4 regions of the Micromonospora sp. NPDC050417 genome follow, and region 1 is predicted to be linked to each of the others. Evidence: riboswitches for the same ligand, from Rfam matches in the RefSeq annotation. Region 1 holds a riboswitch; each other region holds the start of a gene.
What was found. Region 1 has a riboswitch for cobalamin ahead of metE (5-methyltetrahydropteroyltriglutamate--homocysteine S-methyltransferase). Riboswitches for the same ligand answer to the same signal wherever they lie in the genome.

Region 1 (3,271 bases):
TCGTGGTGGTCGGCAGGTCCGGCAACCCCAGCCGTTCCTGCTGGCGGGCGGCCCGGTTGGTGTAGTCGCCGCGCTGCCGGTCGGTGGCGTCGAGCGCGGCGAGTCGGGCCCGGACGTTGTCGTGCCGCCACACCGCCGGGGCGGGCGGCAGAGGTGCGGGCAGGTGCGTGGTGCCGTCGCGTAGCGCGCGTCCGAGCAGGACGACCTCGTCTACCTTCTGCCGGGCGAACGCGAGCCGCTCGTACAGTTGGGGGTCGAGGCGGGTCTCGGCGGACAGGTCGACCGGGACGTGCAGAAGCGAGCAGGACGTGGAGACGGCTACGTGGTCGGCGAGCCCGGTGACCGTCGCCCCGGTGGTGACGGCGGCGCGTAGGTCGGTACGCCAGATGTTGTGGCCGTCGACCAGGCCGGCGACGATGGTCTTGCCGCGCAGCGGGCCTGCGGTGGCGAGCCGCTTGAGGTTGCCCGGTCCGGCGGCCAGGTCCAGTCCGACCGCCTCGACCGGGGTGTTCAGCAGGGCAGGTAGGGCGTCGCCGAGCTCGCCGAAGTAGGTGGCCACGAAGATCTGCGGCCGATCGGCGATCTCACCGAGCCGGGTGTAGGCATGGTGCAGGGCGTCGATCTCGGCGGCGGTGCGGTCGGCGACGTAGGCGGGCTCATCCAGTTGCACCCACGCCACGCCCGCCTCCGCGAACGTGGTGAGGATTCCGGAGTACGTCTCGACCAGCTCGTCGAGGCGGGCGAACGGATCGTCGCCCTTGGCCAACAGCAGGAAGGTCGCCGGCCCAACCAACACCGGGCGGGTGTTGATGCCAAGGTCGCGGGCCTCGGCGTACTCCCGCAGTGCCTTCGCCGGGTTCGCGGCGAAGACGGTACCCGCGCTGATCTCCGGCACCAGGTAGTGGTAGTTCGTGTCGAACCACTTCGTCAGTTCGAGGGCCGGCTCGGCGTCGACACCCCGGGCCATAGCGAAGTAGGTGTCCAACTCGGACAAACCCAGGCGGGCAAACCGGTCGGGAATTGCTCCAACGGCGACCGCGGTGTCGAGCACCTGGTCGTAATAGGAGAAGGTGTTCGACGGGATCGAGTCGAGGCGGGCGTCACGCAGCGTCCGCCAGACCTCAGCCCGCAACGTGGCAGCGATGTTCTCCAGGCTGTCGGCGTCGATGGTGCCGGCCCAGTACGCCTCAACGGCCTTCTTCAGCTCGCGATTCGCGCCGACGCGCGGATAGCCGAGCACGGTGCTCTGACCAAATGCGGTGGTGCTCACAGGGGGTCCTTCCCTCGAAGTGCCCGGCGGGCACGGGAGAGGGGAAGACAGGGCACAGCGAGGTGCCGTCTCTCCGCCCTGGCCCTCCCGAGGGACCGCCGGCGGCGCACACCGGGCGGCGTGCGCAGCGCTGGCAGGTCTTCGGACTCGTGGGCATGACACAAGGTCGCCTACTGGCCGTCGCTTCCCAGACCTTCCGGTCCAGTGCTTGTTGACGGCGGTCGTTCCCACTCACCGCTGCGGGGCAGTCCCGGTTTTCCACCGGGTTCCCTCTTACGACGCCCGACCTGTGAGGGTCGGGCGAACCAGCACCGCCCACCATCGTACGGGTCCCACAACGGTTTACGAGCGAGGCTGTCCGAGACGCGGGACGGGTACCGCCAGCTGGTTGACGTGTCCTCCGATGTCCGCCGCTGGAACGCGGTCGGCACTCGCCGTTCGTCGGCGCTCGGCGACGTGGGCGCCCAGCCCGTGAACCCTTTTCGTGTGGCCTGCGGATAACAGGTGATGGTTCCCCGGTCCGCGAAAGGTCGTGCATGAATCGTTTGAGACGAGTCAGGACCGCCGACGTCGGCGTGCTGACGGACGCGGCGGTGATCGAGCGGTCCGTCCGGGATCCCGGAAGCTTCGCGACGATCTTCGACAGGCGTGAGCCGTACATCCATCGCTACCTGGCGAGGCGGCGCGGTGCCGAAATCGCGGACGACCTGGTCGCCGAGACGTTTCTGGCGGCGTTCCGCCGTCGGGAGCGGTTCGACACCGCCCATCCGGACGCCCGGCCGTGGCTGTACGGGATCGCCACCAACACGGTCAGTCAGCATCGGCGCGAGGAGGCGCGCGAGTACCGGCTGCGGCAGGCGTACGTGCCGGCGACCACCGAGGCGTCGCACGCCGACCGGGTCACCAGCGCGGTCACCGCGCCGAACGAACCCTTGCCAGAAACAGTGGGGAGATGGTGATGCGAAGAAGAACGGCACTGTCGGCGCTACTGGTCGTCGTCACGGCGGCGTCCGGGGTGGTCGTGCCGGAGGCGGCGGCCAGCCCTGTGACGGCTCAGCGGCTCGCCGCCGAAAGCGCGACCGTGACGTTGCTGACCGGCGACACGGTGACGGTCAGCGGTACCCGCGTGGTGAACGTACGGGCGGCGAAGGGCCGGGAACACCTGATGTTCCACTCGTACACCGACGAACGGGGTGACACACACATCGTGCCCGAGGACGCGCAGGCCCTCCTGCGAGCGGGCAGGCTGGACCCGCGGCTGTTCAACGTCACCGAGTTGGTCGACTCCGGATTCGACGACGCCACGGCCCCCCGGCTGCCGCTGATCGTCGACCACGCCGGCCCGACACCGCGCAGCGCGGCCGCCCGGGTGAACCGGGTGCTGCCGGCCGTGGGCGTGACGGCCGTCTCCGTGGAGCGTTCCGCCGTGTACTGGCCGACGGCTCGGAGCGCCGAGCGGGTCTGGCTCGACGGGCGAGTCCGGGCCTCGCTGGAGCACTCGGTGCCGCAGATCGGCGCCCCGGTGGCGTGGAGCGCCGGGCACACCGGGGCGGGTACCACGGTCGCGGTGCTGGACACCGGGATCGACGCCGGGCACCCGGACCTGGCCGACGCGGTGGTGGGCGCGAGTGACTTCACCGGCGGCGCCGACCCCGACGACCGGCACGGGCACGGTACCCACGTCGCGTCCATCGTCGCCGGCCGGGACGCCCGGTACCGGGGGGTCGCGCCGGACACTCGGATCCTCAACGCGAAGGTGCTCGGCGACGACGGCACCGGAAGCGAGTCCTCGGTCATCGCGGGCATGGAGTGGGCCACGTCGCAGGGCGCCGATGTGGTGAACATGAGCCTGGGCGGCAGCCCCAGCGACGGCACGGATCCGCTGTCACAGGCGGTCAACGAACTCACCGCCAGGACGGGCACGCTGTTCGTGGTCGCCACGGGCAACGACCCGGCCAGCATCGAGTCGCCGGGCGCGGCTGACGCCGCCCTGACCGTGGG
Region 2 (3,271 bases), on a different contig from region 1:
ACACCTGCCTCACCCCGCCGCAGTCCTGGGACGCGACGATCCCGGCACAGAAGCTGCTCTCCACGGTGCTGCGCCTGCACCGTGAACGGAACCAGAGGTTCGGCGCCGGGCAGTCGATCGACATCCTGCTCGGCAGGAAGACGGAGAAGGTCGTCCAGTACGGCCACGACTCGCTCACCGTCTTCGGTATCGGCGGTGAACTGCGCGAGGCCGAGTGGCGCGGGGTGGTCCGCCAGCTCCTCGCCCAGGGCCTGCTCGCGGTGCAGGGCGAGTACGGCACCCTGGTCCTCACGGAGACCAGCGCGGAGGTGCTGGGCCGGCAACGGACGGTGATGATGCGACGCGAGCCGGAGCGGACGTCCACCTCCCGTGCCGCCAAGTCGCGCGGCGCGACCGCGACGGTCGAACTGCCGCCCGGTGCCGAGCCGGTGTTCGAGCGGCTCCGGGCCTGGCGGGCGGCGACCGCGAAGGAACAGGGCGTCCCGGCGTACGTGATCTTCCACGATGCGACACTGCGCCAGATCGCGACCGAGGTCCCGTCGTCCCTGGCCACGCTGGGCGGGGTCAGCGGCGTTGGTGAGAACAAGCTGGCGAAGTACGGCCAGCAGATCCTGGACACCCTGGCCAACGACTGACCGGCTCAGCCCAACGGCTCCCCCGACCGGCGCAGGTTCCACCGCCCCGCCCCTCCCCCGAGCACGGTCGCGGTCAGCGGGGCGATGTCGATGCGCCAGAACGAGGCGGGGGTCGCCGCGATCGCGTTGACGACCAGGGCGCGGATCACCATCGGGTGGGTGACGGCGATGACCGTACGGGCGGTGCCGGGGAGTTCCCGTAACCAGGTCCCGGTCCGGGCGATCAGGTCGTCCAGACTCTCGCCGCCGTGGGGCGCGGCTGCCGGGTCGGTCAGCCAGGTCGCGACCGCGTCCGGCTCGTCGGCCGCCACCTCGTCGAGGGTACGCCCCGACCAGCGACCGAGATCCCCGTCACGCAACCCGTCGTCGGGGGTGGGAGTCAGCCCGAGCGCCGTGGCGGTCTGGGTGCAGCGCCGGGCGGGGGCGCAGCGCACCTCGTCGTAGCGGATCAGAGTCGCGGCGGCGGTGGTGGCGGCGGCGAGCCCGTGCTGGTCCAGCGGCTCGTCCAGGGGAAACGCCGCCCGGCGTACCGCCGGGGTGGACGCGTGGGAGACGAGGACCAGTCGGATCACCACCTGTGTCGACCTGCTTTCGATCCGGGTGCCGGCTCACGCCGGGGTGGTCGGTGCGCCGGGCACACGGGGCCGCAGTTGACACCCCTGCGCCGCCGCCCGTAGCGTCCCGAGCACAGCGTGACGGTGGGAGGAAGCCGGTGGGAACCCGGCACGGTCGCGCCACTGTAACCGGTCCGCCGATGTCGGCGGCTCCGGAAGTCAGACCCTCCACCGTCACGGACGCCGCTATGGGACGCGTGATCCCGAGGAGGTTTGCCATGGCAAACATATCCGTATCCGCACTGCCGACGCCGACCGCCGTACCGGCACCGACGCCGATCCCGCTCCGCCAGATCCTGCCCTGGGCGATCTTCGGTGCGGTGCTCGCCGTCGTGCTGCTCTACTTCGTCGGCGCGGAGCAGGGTGTGACCTCCGTCTTCTCCGGCGAGTCGGTGCACGAGTTCGTCCACGACGGACGCCACCTTCTCGGTTTCCCCTGCCACTAGTAGCGGGCGGACTCAGATGCTCTCCGCTCGTTCACTGCTGATTCGTGGGATGCTGGTCGGCCTGGCCGCCGGTGTCGCCGCCTACCTGTTCGCCACCCTCTTCGGTGAGGGCCCGGTCGGGCAGGCGATCGATTTCGAATCCGCGCAGGGTGCTGCCGCACACGCGGCGGCGCACGCGGCCGACGCCGGGGCACACACCGACGCGGCCGAGCCCGAGTTGGTCAGCCGTCTCGTGCAGAGCACGATCGGGCTGGCCACCGCCGCACTTGTGTACGGGGTGGCGCTCGGCGGCCTGTTCGCGCTCGCGTTCGCGATCGCGTACGGCCGGATCGGTCGGTTCACCCCGAGGGCGACCGCCGCCCTGGTCGCCCTCGGCGGCTTCGTGACGGTCGCTCTCGTCCCGTTCCTGAAGTACCCGGCGAACCCGCCGGCCACGGGTAACCCGGACACCCTCGACCAGCGGACCGTCCTGTACTTCCTGATGATCGTGATCGGGGTGGCTGCCGGGCTGCTCGCCCTGCACCTCGGCCGCTGGCTCCACCCCCGGTACGGGGCGTGGAACGCGACCCTGCTCGCGGTGGGGGCGTACGCGGTATTCATCACCGTCGTGCAGCTCTCGCTGCCGACGATCAACGAGGTGCCGGACGGCTTCCCCGCCCTGGTGCTGTGGGAGTTCCGGCTGGCGTCACTCGGCACCCAGTTCGTCACCTGGGCCACCCTCGGGTTGCTCTTCGGCGCGCTCACCGAACGCCGGGTCCGCGCCACCGCGACCCGACGGGCGGGCGAGACGGTCCCGGCCTGATCGCTTCGACATTCGACAGCACGGCCACCGCTCGGCGGGCTCCACGCCCGTCGGACGGTGGCCGTGGCAGTGTCCGGCGCCGCGTCGTTCAGCCCCGGCTGTGGACCGGGTTCGGCGTGTGCGGCAGCTTGCCGAGTTGGCGCCACTCGGTCTCGGCCACCTCGACCCCGTAGTGCTTCGCGGCGACCTTGATGTTGGCGAAAGCCTGCTCCCGCTCGGCGTCGGTAACGCCCTGTACCTGGTCAAACCGGGCCACCGCGTTACGTACGTGGGAGGCGTCGACTAGGGGTTCCTTGCGTTTTGTCGGGAACGCGAAGACCGTGTCTGGTAGTTCCCGCTTCTGCTTGCTACCGAGGGTGCCGTGCTCCTCGTGCGGCTTCCAGGTGGTTTTCATGCTGCTTCCCTACCCCGACCGGGGGCGGGATACACCGGTTCAGTGGCTGCGGTGGTCGCCGCCGTCGGCATCGGTGGGCAGCTTGCCGAGAACCTTGTCGATGATGTGGATCCGGGCGTTGACGGCACGGTAGTCGACACAGAGGGTGTCCGCCTGGCCGGCAACCCGGGCCATCGCGCCACTCGCGGTCACCTCGACCGGCGTGCCGTCCAGGGTGGTCACCTGGCCGGCGGCCACCAGGTCGGCCAGCGGGCGGGACCCGTCCACGATGTGCGCCTTGAGCAGTGCACGCAGGTCGTCCTTGCGCTCGATGAAGAGCTTGTCGAGGGTGTCCTCGGAGAACTTGCCGCCGAACGCGTCATCGGTCGGGGCGAGAATGG
Region 3 (3,271 bases), on a different contig from region 1:
CCTCGTTGTCGGCGGGCAGCCGGCTGCGGGTCACACCGGAGGCGACCATCTCGGCGTCGCAGAGGATCGGCGCACCCGCGCGGAGCGCCGCCCGCGCGGCGGAGACCACGTCGGGGGAGTAGCCGACATCCGTCGGCAGGTCGACCATGCCGCAGGCATGGATCATGCGTACGACCACCGTGGCGACATCGGCGGGCAGGCCCGACAGGTCCGCCTCGGCGCGGATCGTGGCGAACGACCGGCGGTAGATCTCCGCGCCGTCGCGGACGTAGTCGATCACGTACCCCTCCGTGCCGCCGCGATCGCGGCAGCGGTCTCGTCCAGCGTCGCCGACCGCGGGCGCGGTCGACCGTCCAGGCTGACCTGGTATCCGTCAACGGTCGCCAGCACCTCGACATGCCGGTCCGCCGGCCGGCCGCAGCGCCGTTCGCAACCCACCCAGTGCACCGGCAGGCCCGTCGGACCCGGTGCCGCCGCCCGATGCACCCGGTTCGCGTCGGCCCGTACGTCGGCGAGCGCCTTGGCGCAGCCAGGGCGCCCGGCGCAGCCGGTCACCCCGACCCAACCGGCGGAGGCGTCGGCCACCAGTCCCTCGGCCGTGAGCGCGGCCAGCCGGCGCTCAGCCTCGCCGGTGCCCAGATCGGGTACGACGACGGTGCGCCACGGAGTGATGTTGATCTCGTCAGCAGCGGCCCGTGCCGTCGCTTCGAGCACGTCGACCTGCGCCACGGTGAGCCGGCCGAGCGGCACCGTCAGAGCCAGCGCCTGCCGCCCGTCGATCTGGGCGATCCGGCCGACCGGCGAACGGGTCGGTGCGGGCGCGGGAGCGAGCCCGCCGGGTGATCCGACAAACGCCGGGTCGAGTGCCGTACGTAGCCGGTGCGCCACCCGCCGTACACCGTCGTCGAGTTCGGCCAGCCGCCAGGCGGTGCCGCCCTGCGCCGCGTACTCGGCGAGGAAGGCATGCGCTGCCCGCAGGGCGGTGCTCGCGCCGGCCGCCGGAGGCACCCGCACGCCCGTGTCGGTGCCGCCCAGCAGCACCGCGAGGGTGTCCGACGCCACGGCGAGCAGACCCACGTCCGCACCGAAGCCGGTCACGTCACCGCGGCCGTCGTCAACCGTGAACAGGAACCGGCCGGGGAGGTCGGCGAGCGCCGGGTCGGCACACAACCCCTGGTCAAGCTCGTCCACCAGGCCCCGGAGATCAAATTGTCCACCCTCGGCTCTGCCGCTGAGTGTGGAAGCGATCACGTTGCGTACGCGTTCATGAGTTTCTGACGGCAACAGGCCCGTGGCCCAGAGCCGGGCGGCCAGTTCCCGCTCCGCACCCGCCGGCAGGCCCCGAAGCTGCACGTTGCCGCGCGAGGTCAGCTCCAGCCCGCCATCGCCCAGTTCGGACGCGGCGGCGGCCAGCACGGCCAGTTGGTCGGCGTGCAACCGCCCACCGGGCACCCGGACCCGGGCCAGGTTGCCGTCGGCGGCGACATGTACGCGCAGCGCCCCCGGACAGGCGTCCGGTGCCGACCGCCCTCGTGGTGACCACACCCGGCGGATACTACGGCCTGGGCAGGGCCAGCCGACCGGCACGCCGGCCGCCGCACCAGCACCCCTGTCGGGCGCGGCTTGACGAACCGGGGTCCGACTCGTGAGAGTGGGAGCCGCTGAAACGCGGCGACAGGTGGAGGAAGCCGGTGTGATCCCGGCGCGGTCCCGCCACTGTTACCGGGGAGCGGACCCCGACATGGTCACGGCCCACACGGGCGGGAAGACCGGGGCGAGCGACGATCCGGGAGCCAGGAGACTCCAGGTCACCGCGCGGCAGGGAACGGACCCGAAGGGCCCGCGCCGGGCCGCAACCGACGAACCCGGGGCGCGGACCCCGAGGGAGGAACCACCATGCCACGCCACGCCCTGCGCGGTGCCCGATGATCCTGCTTCTTTCCACCTCGGACACCGACCTGCTCAGCGCCCGGGCCAGTGGCGCCGACTTCCGGCTGGCCAACCCGGCCCGTACCTCGGTCGAGGATCTGCCGGCCCTGCTCGACGGCGCCGACCTGGTGGTCGTACGCATCCTCGGCGGCTACCGGGCCTGGGAGGAAGGGCTCGACGCGCTGCTGGCCGGGACACTGCCGGTCGTACTCCTCGGCGGTGAGCAGGCACCCGACGCGGAGCTGATGCGCCGCTCGACCGTGCCCGCCGGGGTGGCCGCGGAGGCGCACACCTACCTCGCGCACGGCGGCCCGGCCAACCTCACCGAGCTGCACCGGTTCCTCTCCGACACGATCCTGCTCACCGGACTCGGCTTCGCCCCGCCGGTCGCGACGCCCGAGTGGGGGCGGCTGGAGCGCGAGTCGCGCCAGACCGACGGCCCGGTGATCGCGGTGCTCTACTACCGGGCCCACCACGTCGCCGGCAACACCGCCTTCGTCGAGACGCTCTGCGCCGCGATCGAGGACGCCGGCGGCCGGCCGCTGCCGGTCTACTGCGCCTCGCTGCGCAGCCCCGCGCCCGCCCTGCTGGAAACCCTCGGCGAGGCGGACGCGCTGGTCGTGACCGTGCTCGCCGCCGGCGGCACCCGCCCAGCCGAGGTCGGGGCCGGTGGCGACGACGAAGCCTGGGACGTGGGGGCGCTCGCCGCCCTCGACGTGCCGATCCTGCAGGGGCTCTGCCTGACCAGCAGCCGCGCCGTCTGGGCCGACAACGACGACGGCCTCTCCCCGCTCGACACCGCCACCCAGGTCGCCATCCCCGAGTTCGACGGCCGGATCATCACCGTGCCGTTCTCCTTCAAGGAGATCGACGCCGACGGGCTCACCGTCTACGTCGCGGACCCGGAGCGGTCCGCCCGGGTCGCGGGGATCGCGGTCCGGCACGGTGTGCTCCGGCACACCCCGCCGGAGCAGCGCCGGATCGTGCTGATGCTGTCGGCGTACCCGACCAAGCACGCCCGGATCGGCAACGCGGTCGGCCTCGACACCCCGGCCAGCGTGGTCCGGCTGCTCACCGCCATGCGCGCACAGGGGTACGACATCGGCCCCGCCGACGGCCCGGACGCCTTCCCCGGTGTCAGCGCCGGTGACGGTGACGCCCTGGTGCACGGGCTGATCGCCGCCGGTGGACAGGACCTCAACTGGCTCACCGAGGAACAACTCGAAGGCAACCCGATCAGGATCCCGGCCCGCCGCTACCGGGCCTGGTACGCCACCCTCCCGGCCGAGCTGCGCGAGGAGATGGAACGGCACTGGGGTCCGCCCCCGGGTGAACTCTTCGT
Region 4 (3,271 bases), on a different contig from region 1:
AGCGCCATCCCGAACGCGGCGGTCGACTTGCCCTTGCCCTGACCGGTGTGGACGGCCAGGACCGGCTGGCGGCGCCGGGCGCGTGTGGTCAGACCGTCGTCGGGTACCTGTTCCGGCTTGCCCTGGGGCATGTCAGGCCGCCTTTCCGAGAGTGTGCAGCGCGTCCAGCGGGACGCAGTCGGCGGCCAGGGCGGTGGCGAGCCGCCGGGCCAGTCCGAGCCGGATCGGCCCGGACTCGCAGTCGACGACCACCGAGGCGACGTCCCCGAGGGCGGGCAGGACGGTCAGCGGGTCCGGCCCGCTGGTCGCCCGGCCGTCGGTGACGACGACCAGCAGGGGGCGACGGCGCGGGTCACGGCGCCGTTCGCTGTCGAGGGTCCGCGCGGCCTGGCGCAGCCCGGCGGCGAGCGGAGTCCGGCCGCCGGTGCGCAGTTCGGCCAGGCGCAGCACACCGACCTCGTGGCTCGCCGTCGGCTCCAGCACCGTACTCGCCCCGGTCCCCCGGAACGTGATCATGCCGATCTTGTCGCGCCGCTGGTAGGCGTCACGCAGCAGGGAGAGGACGGCGGTCTTCACCACCCGCATCCGACGCCGGGCCGCCATCGAACCGGAGGCGTCGACGACGAAGAGCACCAGGTTCGCCTCGCGTCCGACGTGCACCGCCTCGCGTAGGTCCCCGGGGGTGACCACGCGGGCGCCGCGGCGGGCCGTGGCGAGCAGGGTGGCGGGCAGGTGCAGGCTGGTCACCCGGCCGGCCGGCAGCCGGGCGCCGACCACCCGGCCCCGTCGGGCGTACGACGGGGAGCGGCGGCCGGTGTGCGCGCCGGTGCCGCGGCCGCGTACCACCAGGGGCCGGGTCCGGTACGGCTGCGTCGCGGCGACCGGTGGTGGGCTGCCGGCGTTCGACTGCTCCGGCTGTCGCTCCGGTGCGGGCTGCTGGTCCGGGCTCGCCGGCTCCGGCGCGGGTGGCCCGTCCGGGGTGTCGTGCCGGCTCGGACCGTCCGGCCCGTGGTCGCCTCCGCCCGGCGGCGGGCCGGCGTCGGGGCCGTTCGGCGGGCTGTCGTCGGGGCCGTCGTCCGGTCCGGTCGGTGGTTCCGGCTCCGGGTCGTCGTCGCCGTGTTCGCGGAGCAGTTCCTCAAGCTTGTCCTGGTCGGTGCCGGGCGGGTCGAGCGGATCCCGGCGACGACGGTGTGGCAGCGCCAGCCGGGCGGCTGCGGCGACGTCGTCAGCGGTCACCACGTCCCGGTCGTGCCAGGCGGCCAGCGCCACGGCGGTCCGGGCGACCACGATGTCGGCGCGGAGCCCGTCGACCCCGTACTCCAGGCAGATCGTCGCGATCCGGTCCAGTTCGGTGTCGGGCAGCCGCACCGAGGGCAGCCGCAACCGGGCGCCGGCGATCCTCCGGGCGAGTACCGCGTCCTCCTGCACCCAGCGCGCCGCGAAGCCCACCGGGTCGGTCTCGTACGCGAGCCGGCGGCGCACCACCTCGGCGCGGGCGGGCGCTTCGCGGGGTGCGGCCACCGCGACCACCAGCCCGAACCGGTCCACCAACTGGGGGCGGGGTTCGCCCTCCTCCGGGTTCATCGTGCCGACGAGCAGGAAGCGGGCGGCGTGCTTGACCGAGACCCCGTCCCGTTCGACGTGTGCCCGGCCCATCGCGGCGGCGTCGAGCAGCAGGTCGACCAGGTGGTCCGGGAGCAGGTTGACCTCGTCGACGTAGAGCACGCCACGGTGGGCGGCGGCGAGCAGTCCCGGCTCGTACGCCTTGACGCCGTCGGCGAGGGCGCGTTGCAGGTCCAGGGTGCCGACGACCCGGTCCTCCGTGGCGCCGACCGGCAACTCGACCAGGGTGGCGCGGCGTCGTGTGGCCGCCGCCCCCGGCTCGTGCGGGCCGTCCGGGCAGTCGCCGTCGGGGTTGGCCGGGTCGCAGGCGAACCGGCAGCCGGGGACCACGTCGACGTCGGGCAGCAGCGCGGCGAGGGCCCGGACGATGGTCGACTTCGCGGTGCCCTTCTCGCCCCTGACCAGCACCCCGCCGATTGCCGGGGAGACCGCGTTGAGGAGCAGGGCCAGTCGCAGTTCGGCCAGGCCGACGACGGCGGAGAACGGGTACGGCGGGGTCATCGCCCACTCAGGCGCGCAGAAGCCATGCTCATGTCCCTTCCACGGGTGTCCACGCCCGCGTTGGCTGGGTGGTGCGAGCGGTCGGAGTCTCCTGACTCCCGGATCGACGCTTCCCCTCGACCTTCCGGCCCTTTCGGCCGTGGCCCGTACGTGAGAGGTCACTCCCCGGTCACAGTGGCGGGACCGCCCCGGACTCACACCGGGTTCCTCCGCGCACCGCTCTCGTTGCGCCATGCTGTCCCACCGACCGGCCCGCCGTCAACGTGAGCACCGCGACCCGCAGGAACGACTGGCTTCAGCCAGTATCCCCGTCGGGCTCGCGACGCCCTGTGGTAGGCGGCAAGCTGTTTGCCAGGTTCGACGTCGGTGAGTCACGCTGGCACGGTGAGCATGATCGGACCGGGTGCTGATCCCGCACCCCGTGCACCGGGTGTCACCCGGAGCTACACACGGCGTGACGACCTTCCGGCCGACGTTCAGCGGGACACCGTCGCGCTGGTGCGGGTGGCGGTCCGGGAGATTTCCCGACGCTGGAGCCGCACCGGAGGCGTTCAGGAGCTGTGGCTGATCCTGCCTACCGGCGCGGGCAGCGGCGACGACGAGGTGCTGGTACGGCGGGCGCCCCGTGGATCGCTGGACGGCTATCGGTACCGCGATGACATTCACCGGGCCGGCGCGTTCGACCGGGATGTGGAGGGACAACTGCCCGGCAACCGCTGTGTCGCGCTGGTGTACGGCAACGGTTGGCTGTCGCCGCGCTTGCCGTTCATGTCGAGCATCGACAGCAGTGCACTGGTCACCGTCCGACACCAGAGCGGAGTCCGGTTCAAGACTGGACTGGGGTTTCGCCGTAGCGGACGTGTCCTGCGGCGTATCCGGTTCGACCCGGAGGTCATGGACTGGCTCACCGCGCACTCGCCGAAGGACTGAGCGAACCAGCCGGTTGGTGGAGAGCCGGAACCACCGCCACAGCCAGGCGCTCGGTACGGGATCAGAATCGGATGTCCTCGATGTCCCGATCAACCGACTGGGCCGGGGCTCCGGGGACCTCGACGTCCACGGCGAGCAGGGCGCCGTCAAGCGGGCCACGCGGGTCGAGGCCGAGGTGGGCGGTGGTGACGAAGAGCCGACGCAGCCCGGGACCGCC

Region 2: another riboswitch for cobalamin. It lies ahead of ACIBF5_RS11270 (CbtB domain-containing protein); the one in region 1 lies ahead of metE (5-methyltetrahydropteroyltriglutamate--homocysteine S-methyltransferase).
Region 3: another riboswitch for cobalamin. It lies ahead of cobN (cobaltochelatase subunit CobN); the one in region 1 lies ahead of metE (5-methyltetrahydropteroyltriglutamate--homocysteine S-methyltransferase).
Region 4: another riboswitch for cobalamin. It lies ahead of ACIBF5_RS22025 (VWA domain-containing protein); the one in region 1 lies ahead of metE (5-methyltetrahydropteroyltriglutamate--homocysteine S-methyltransferase).

The regions. Positions count from the first base shown of each region.
Region 1 is NZ_JBITIH010000001.1:58,129-61,399, reverse strand. Features, by position in the region: gene metE (5-methyltetrahydropteroyltriglutamate--homocysteine S-methyltransferase) at 1-1,270, opposite strand, end outside; cobalamin riboswitch at 1,385-1,595, opposite strand; gene ACIBF5_RS00185 (RNA polymerase sigma factor) at 1,807-2,229, shown strand; gene ACIBF5_RS00180 (S8 family peptidase) at 2,229-3,271, shown strand, end outside.
Region 2 is NZ_JBITIH010000007.1:10,668-13,938, reverse strand. Features, by position in the region: gene recQ (DNA helicase RecQ) at 1-635, shown strand, start outside; gene ACIBF5_RS11275 (histidine phosphatase family protein) at 641-1,210, opposite strand; adenosylcobalamin (AdoCbl) riboswitch at 1,327-1,428, shown strand; gene ACIBF5_RS11270 (CbtB domain-containing protein) at 1,468-1,695, shown strand; gene ACIBF5_RS11265 (CbtA family protein) at 1,712-2,497, shown strand; gene ACIBF5_RS11260 (DUF6582 domain-containing protein) at 2,586-2,891, opposite strand; gene ACIBF5_RS11255 (fasciclin domain-containing protein) at 2,931-3,271, opposite strand, start outside.
Region 3 is NZ_JBITIH010000017.1:89,535-92,805, forward strand. Features, by position in the region: gene ACIBF5_RS22105 (precorrin-8X methylmutase) at 1-280, opposite strand, end outside; gene cobG (precorrin-3B synthase) at 277-1,545, opposite strand; cobalamin riboswitch at 1,682-1,804, shown strand; gene cobN (cobaltochelatase subunit CobN) at 1,926-3,271, shown strand, end outside.
Region 4 is NZ_JBITIH010000017.1:67,836-71,106, reverse strand. Features, by position in the region: gene cobO (cob(I)yrinic acid a,c-diamide adenosyltransferase) at 1-131, opposite strand, end outside; gene ACIBF5_RS22025 (VWA domain-containing protein) at 133-2,124, opposite strand; cobalamin riboswitch at 2,209-2,334, opposite strand; gene ACIBF5_RS22020 (hypothetical protein) at 2,509-3,054, shown strand; gene ACIBF5_RS22015 (SMP-30/gluconolactonase/LRE family protein) at 3,116-3,271, opposite strand, start outside.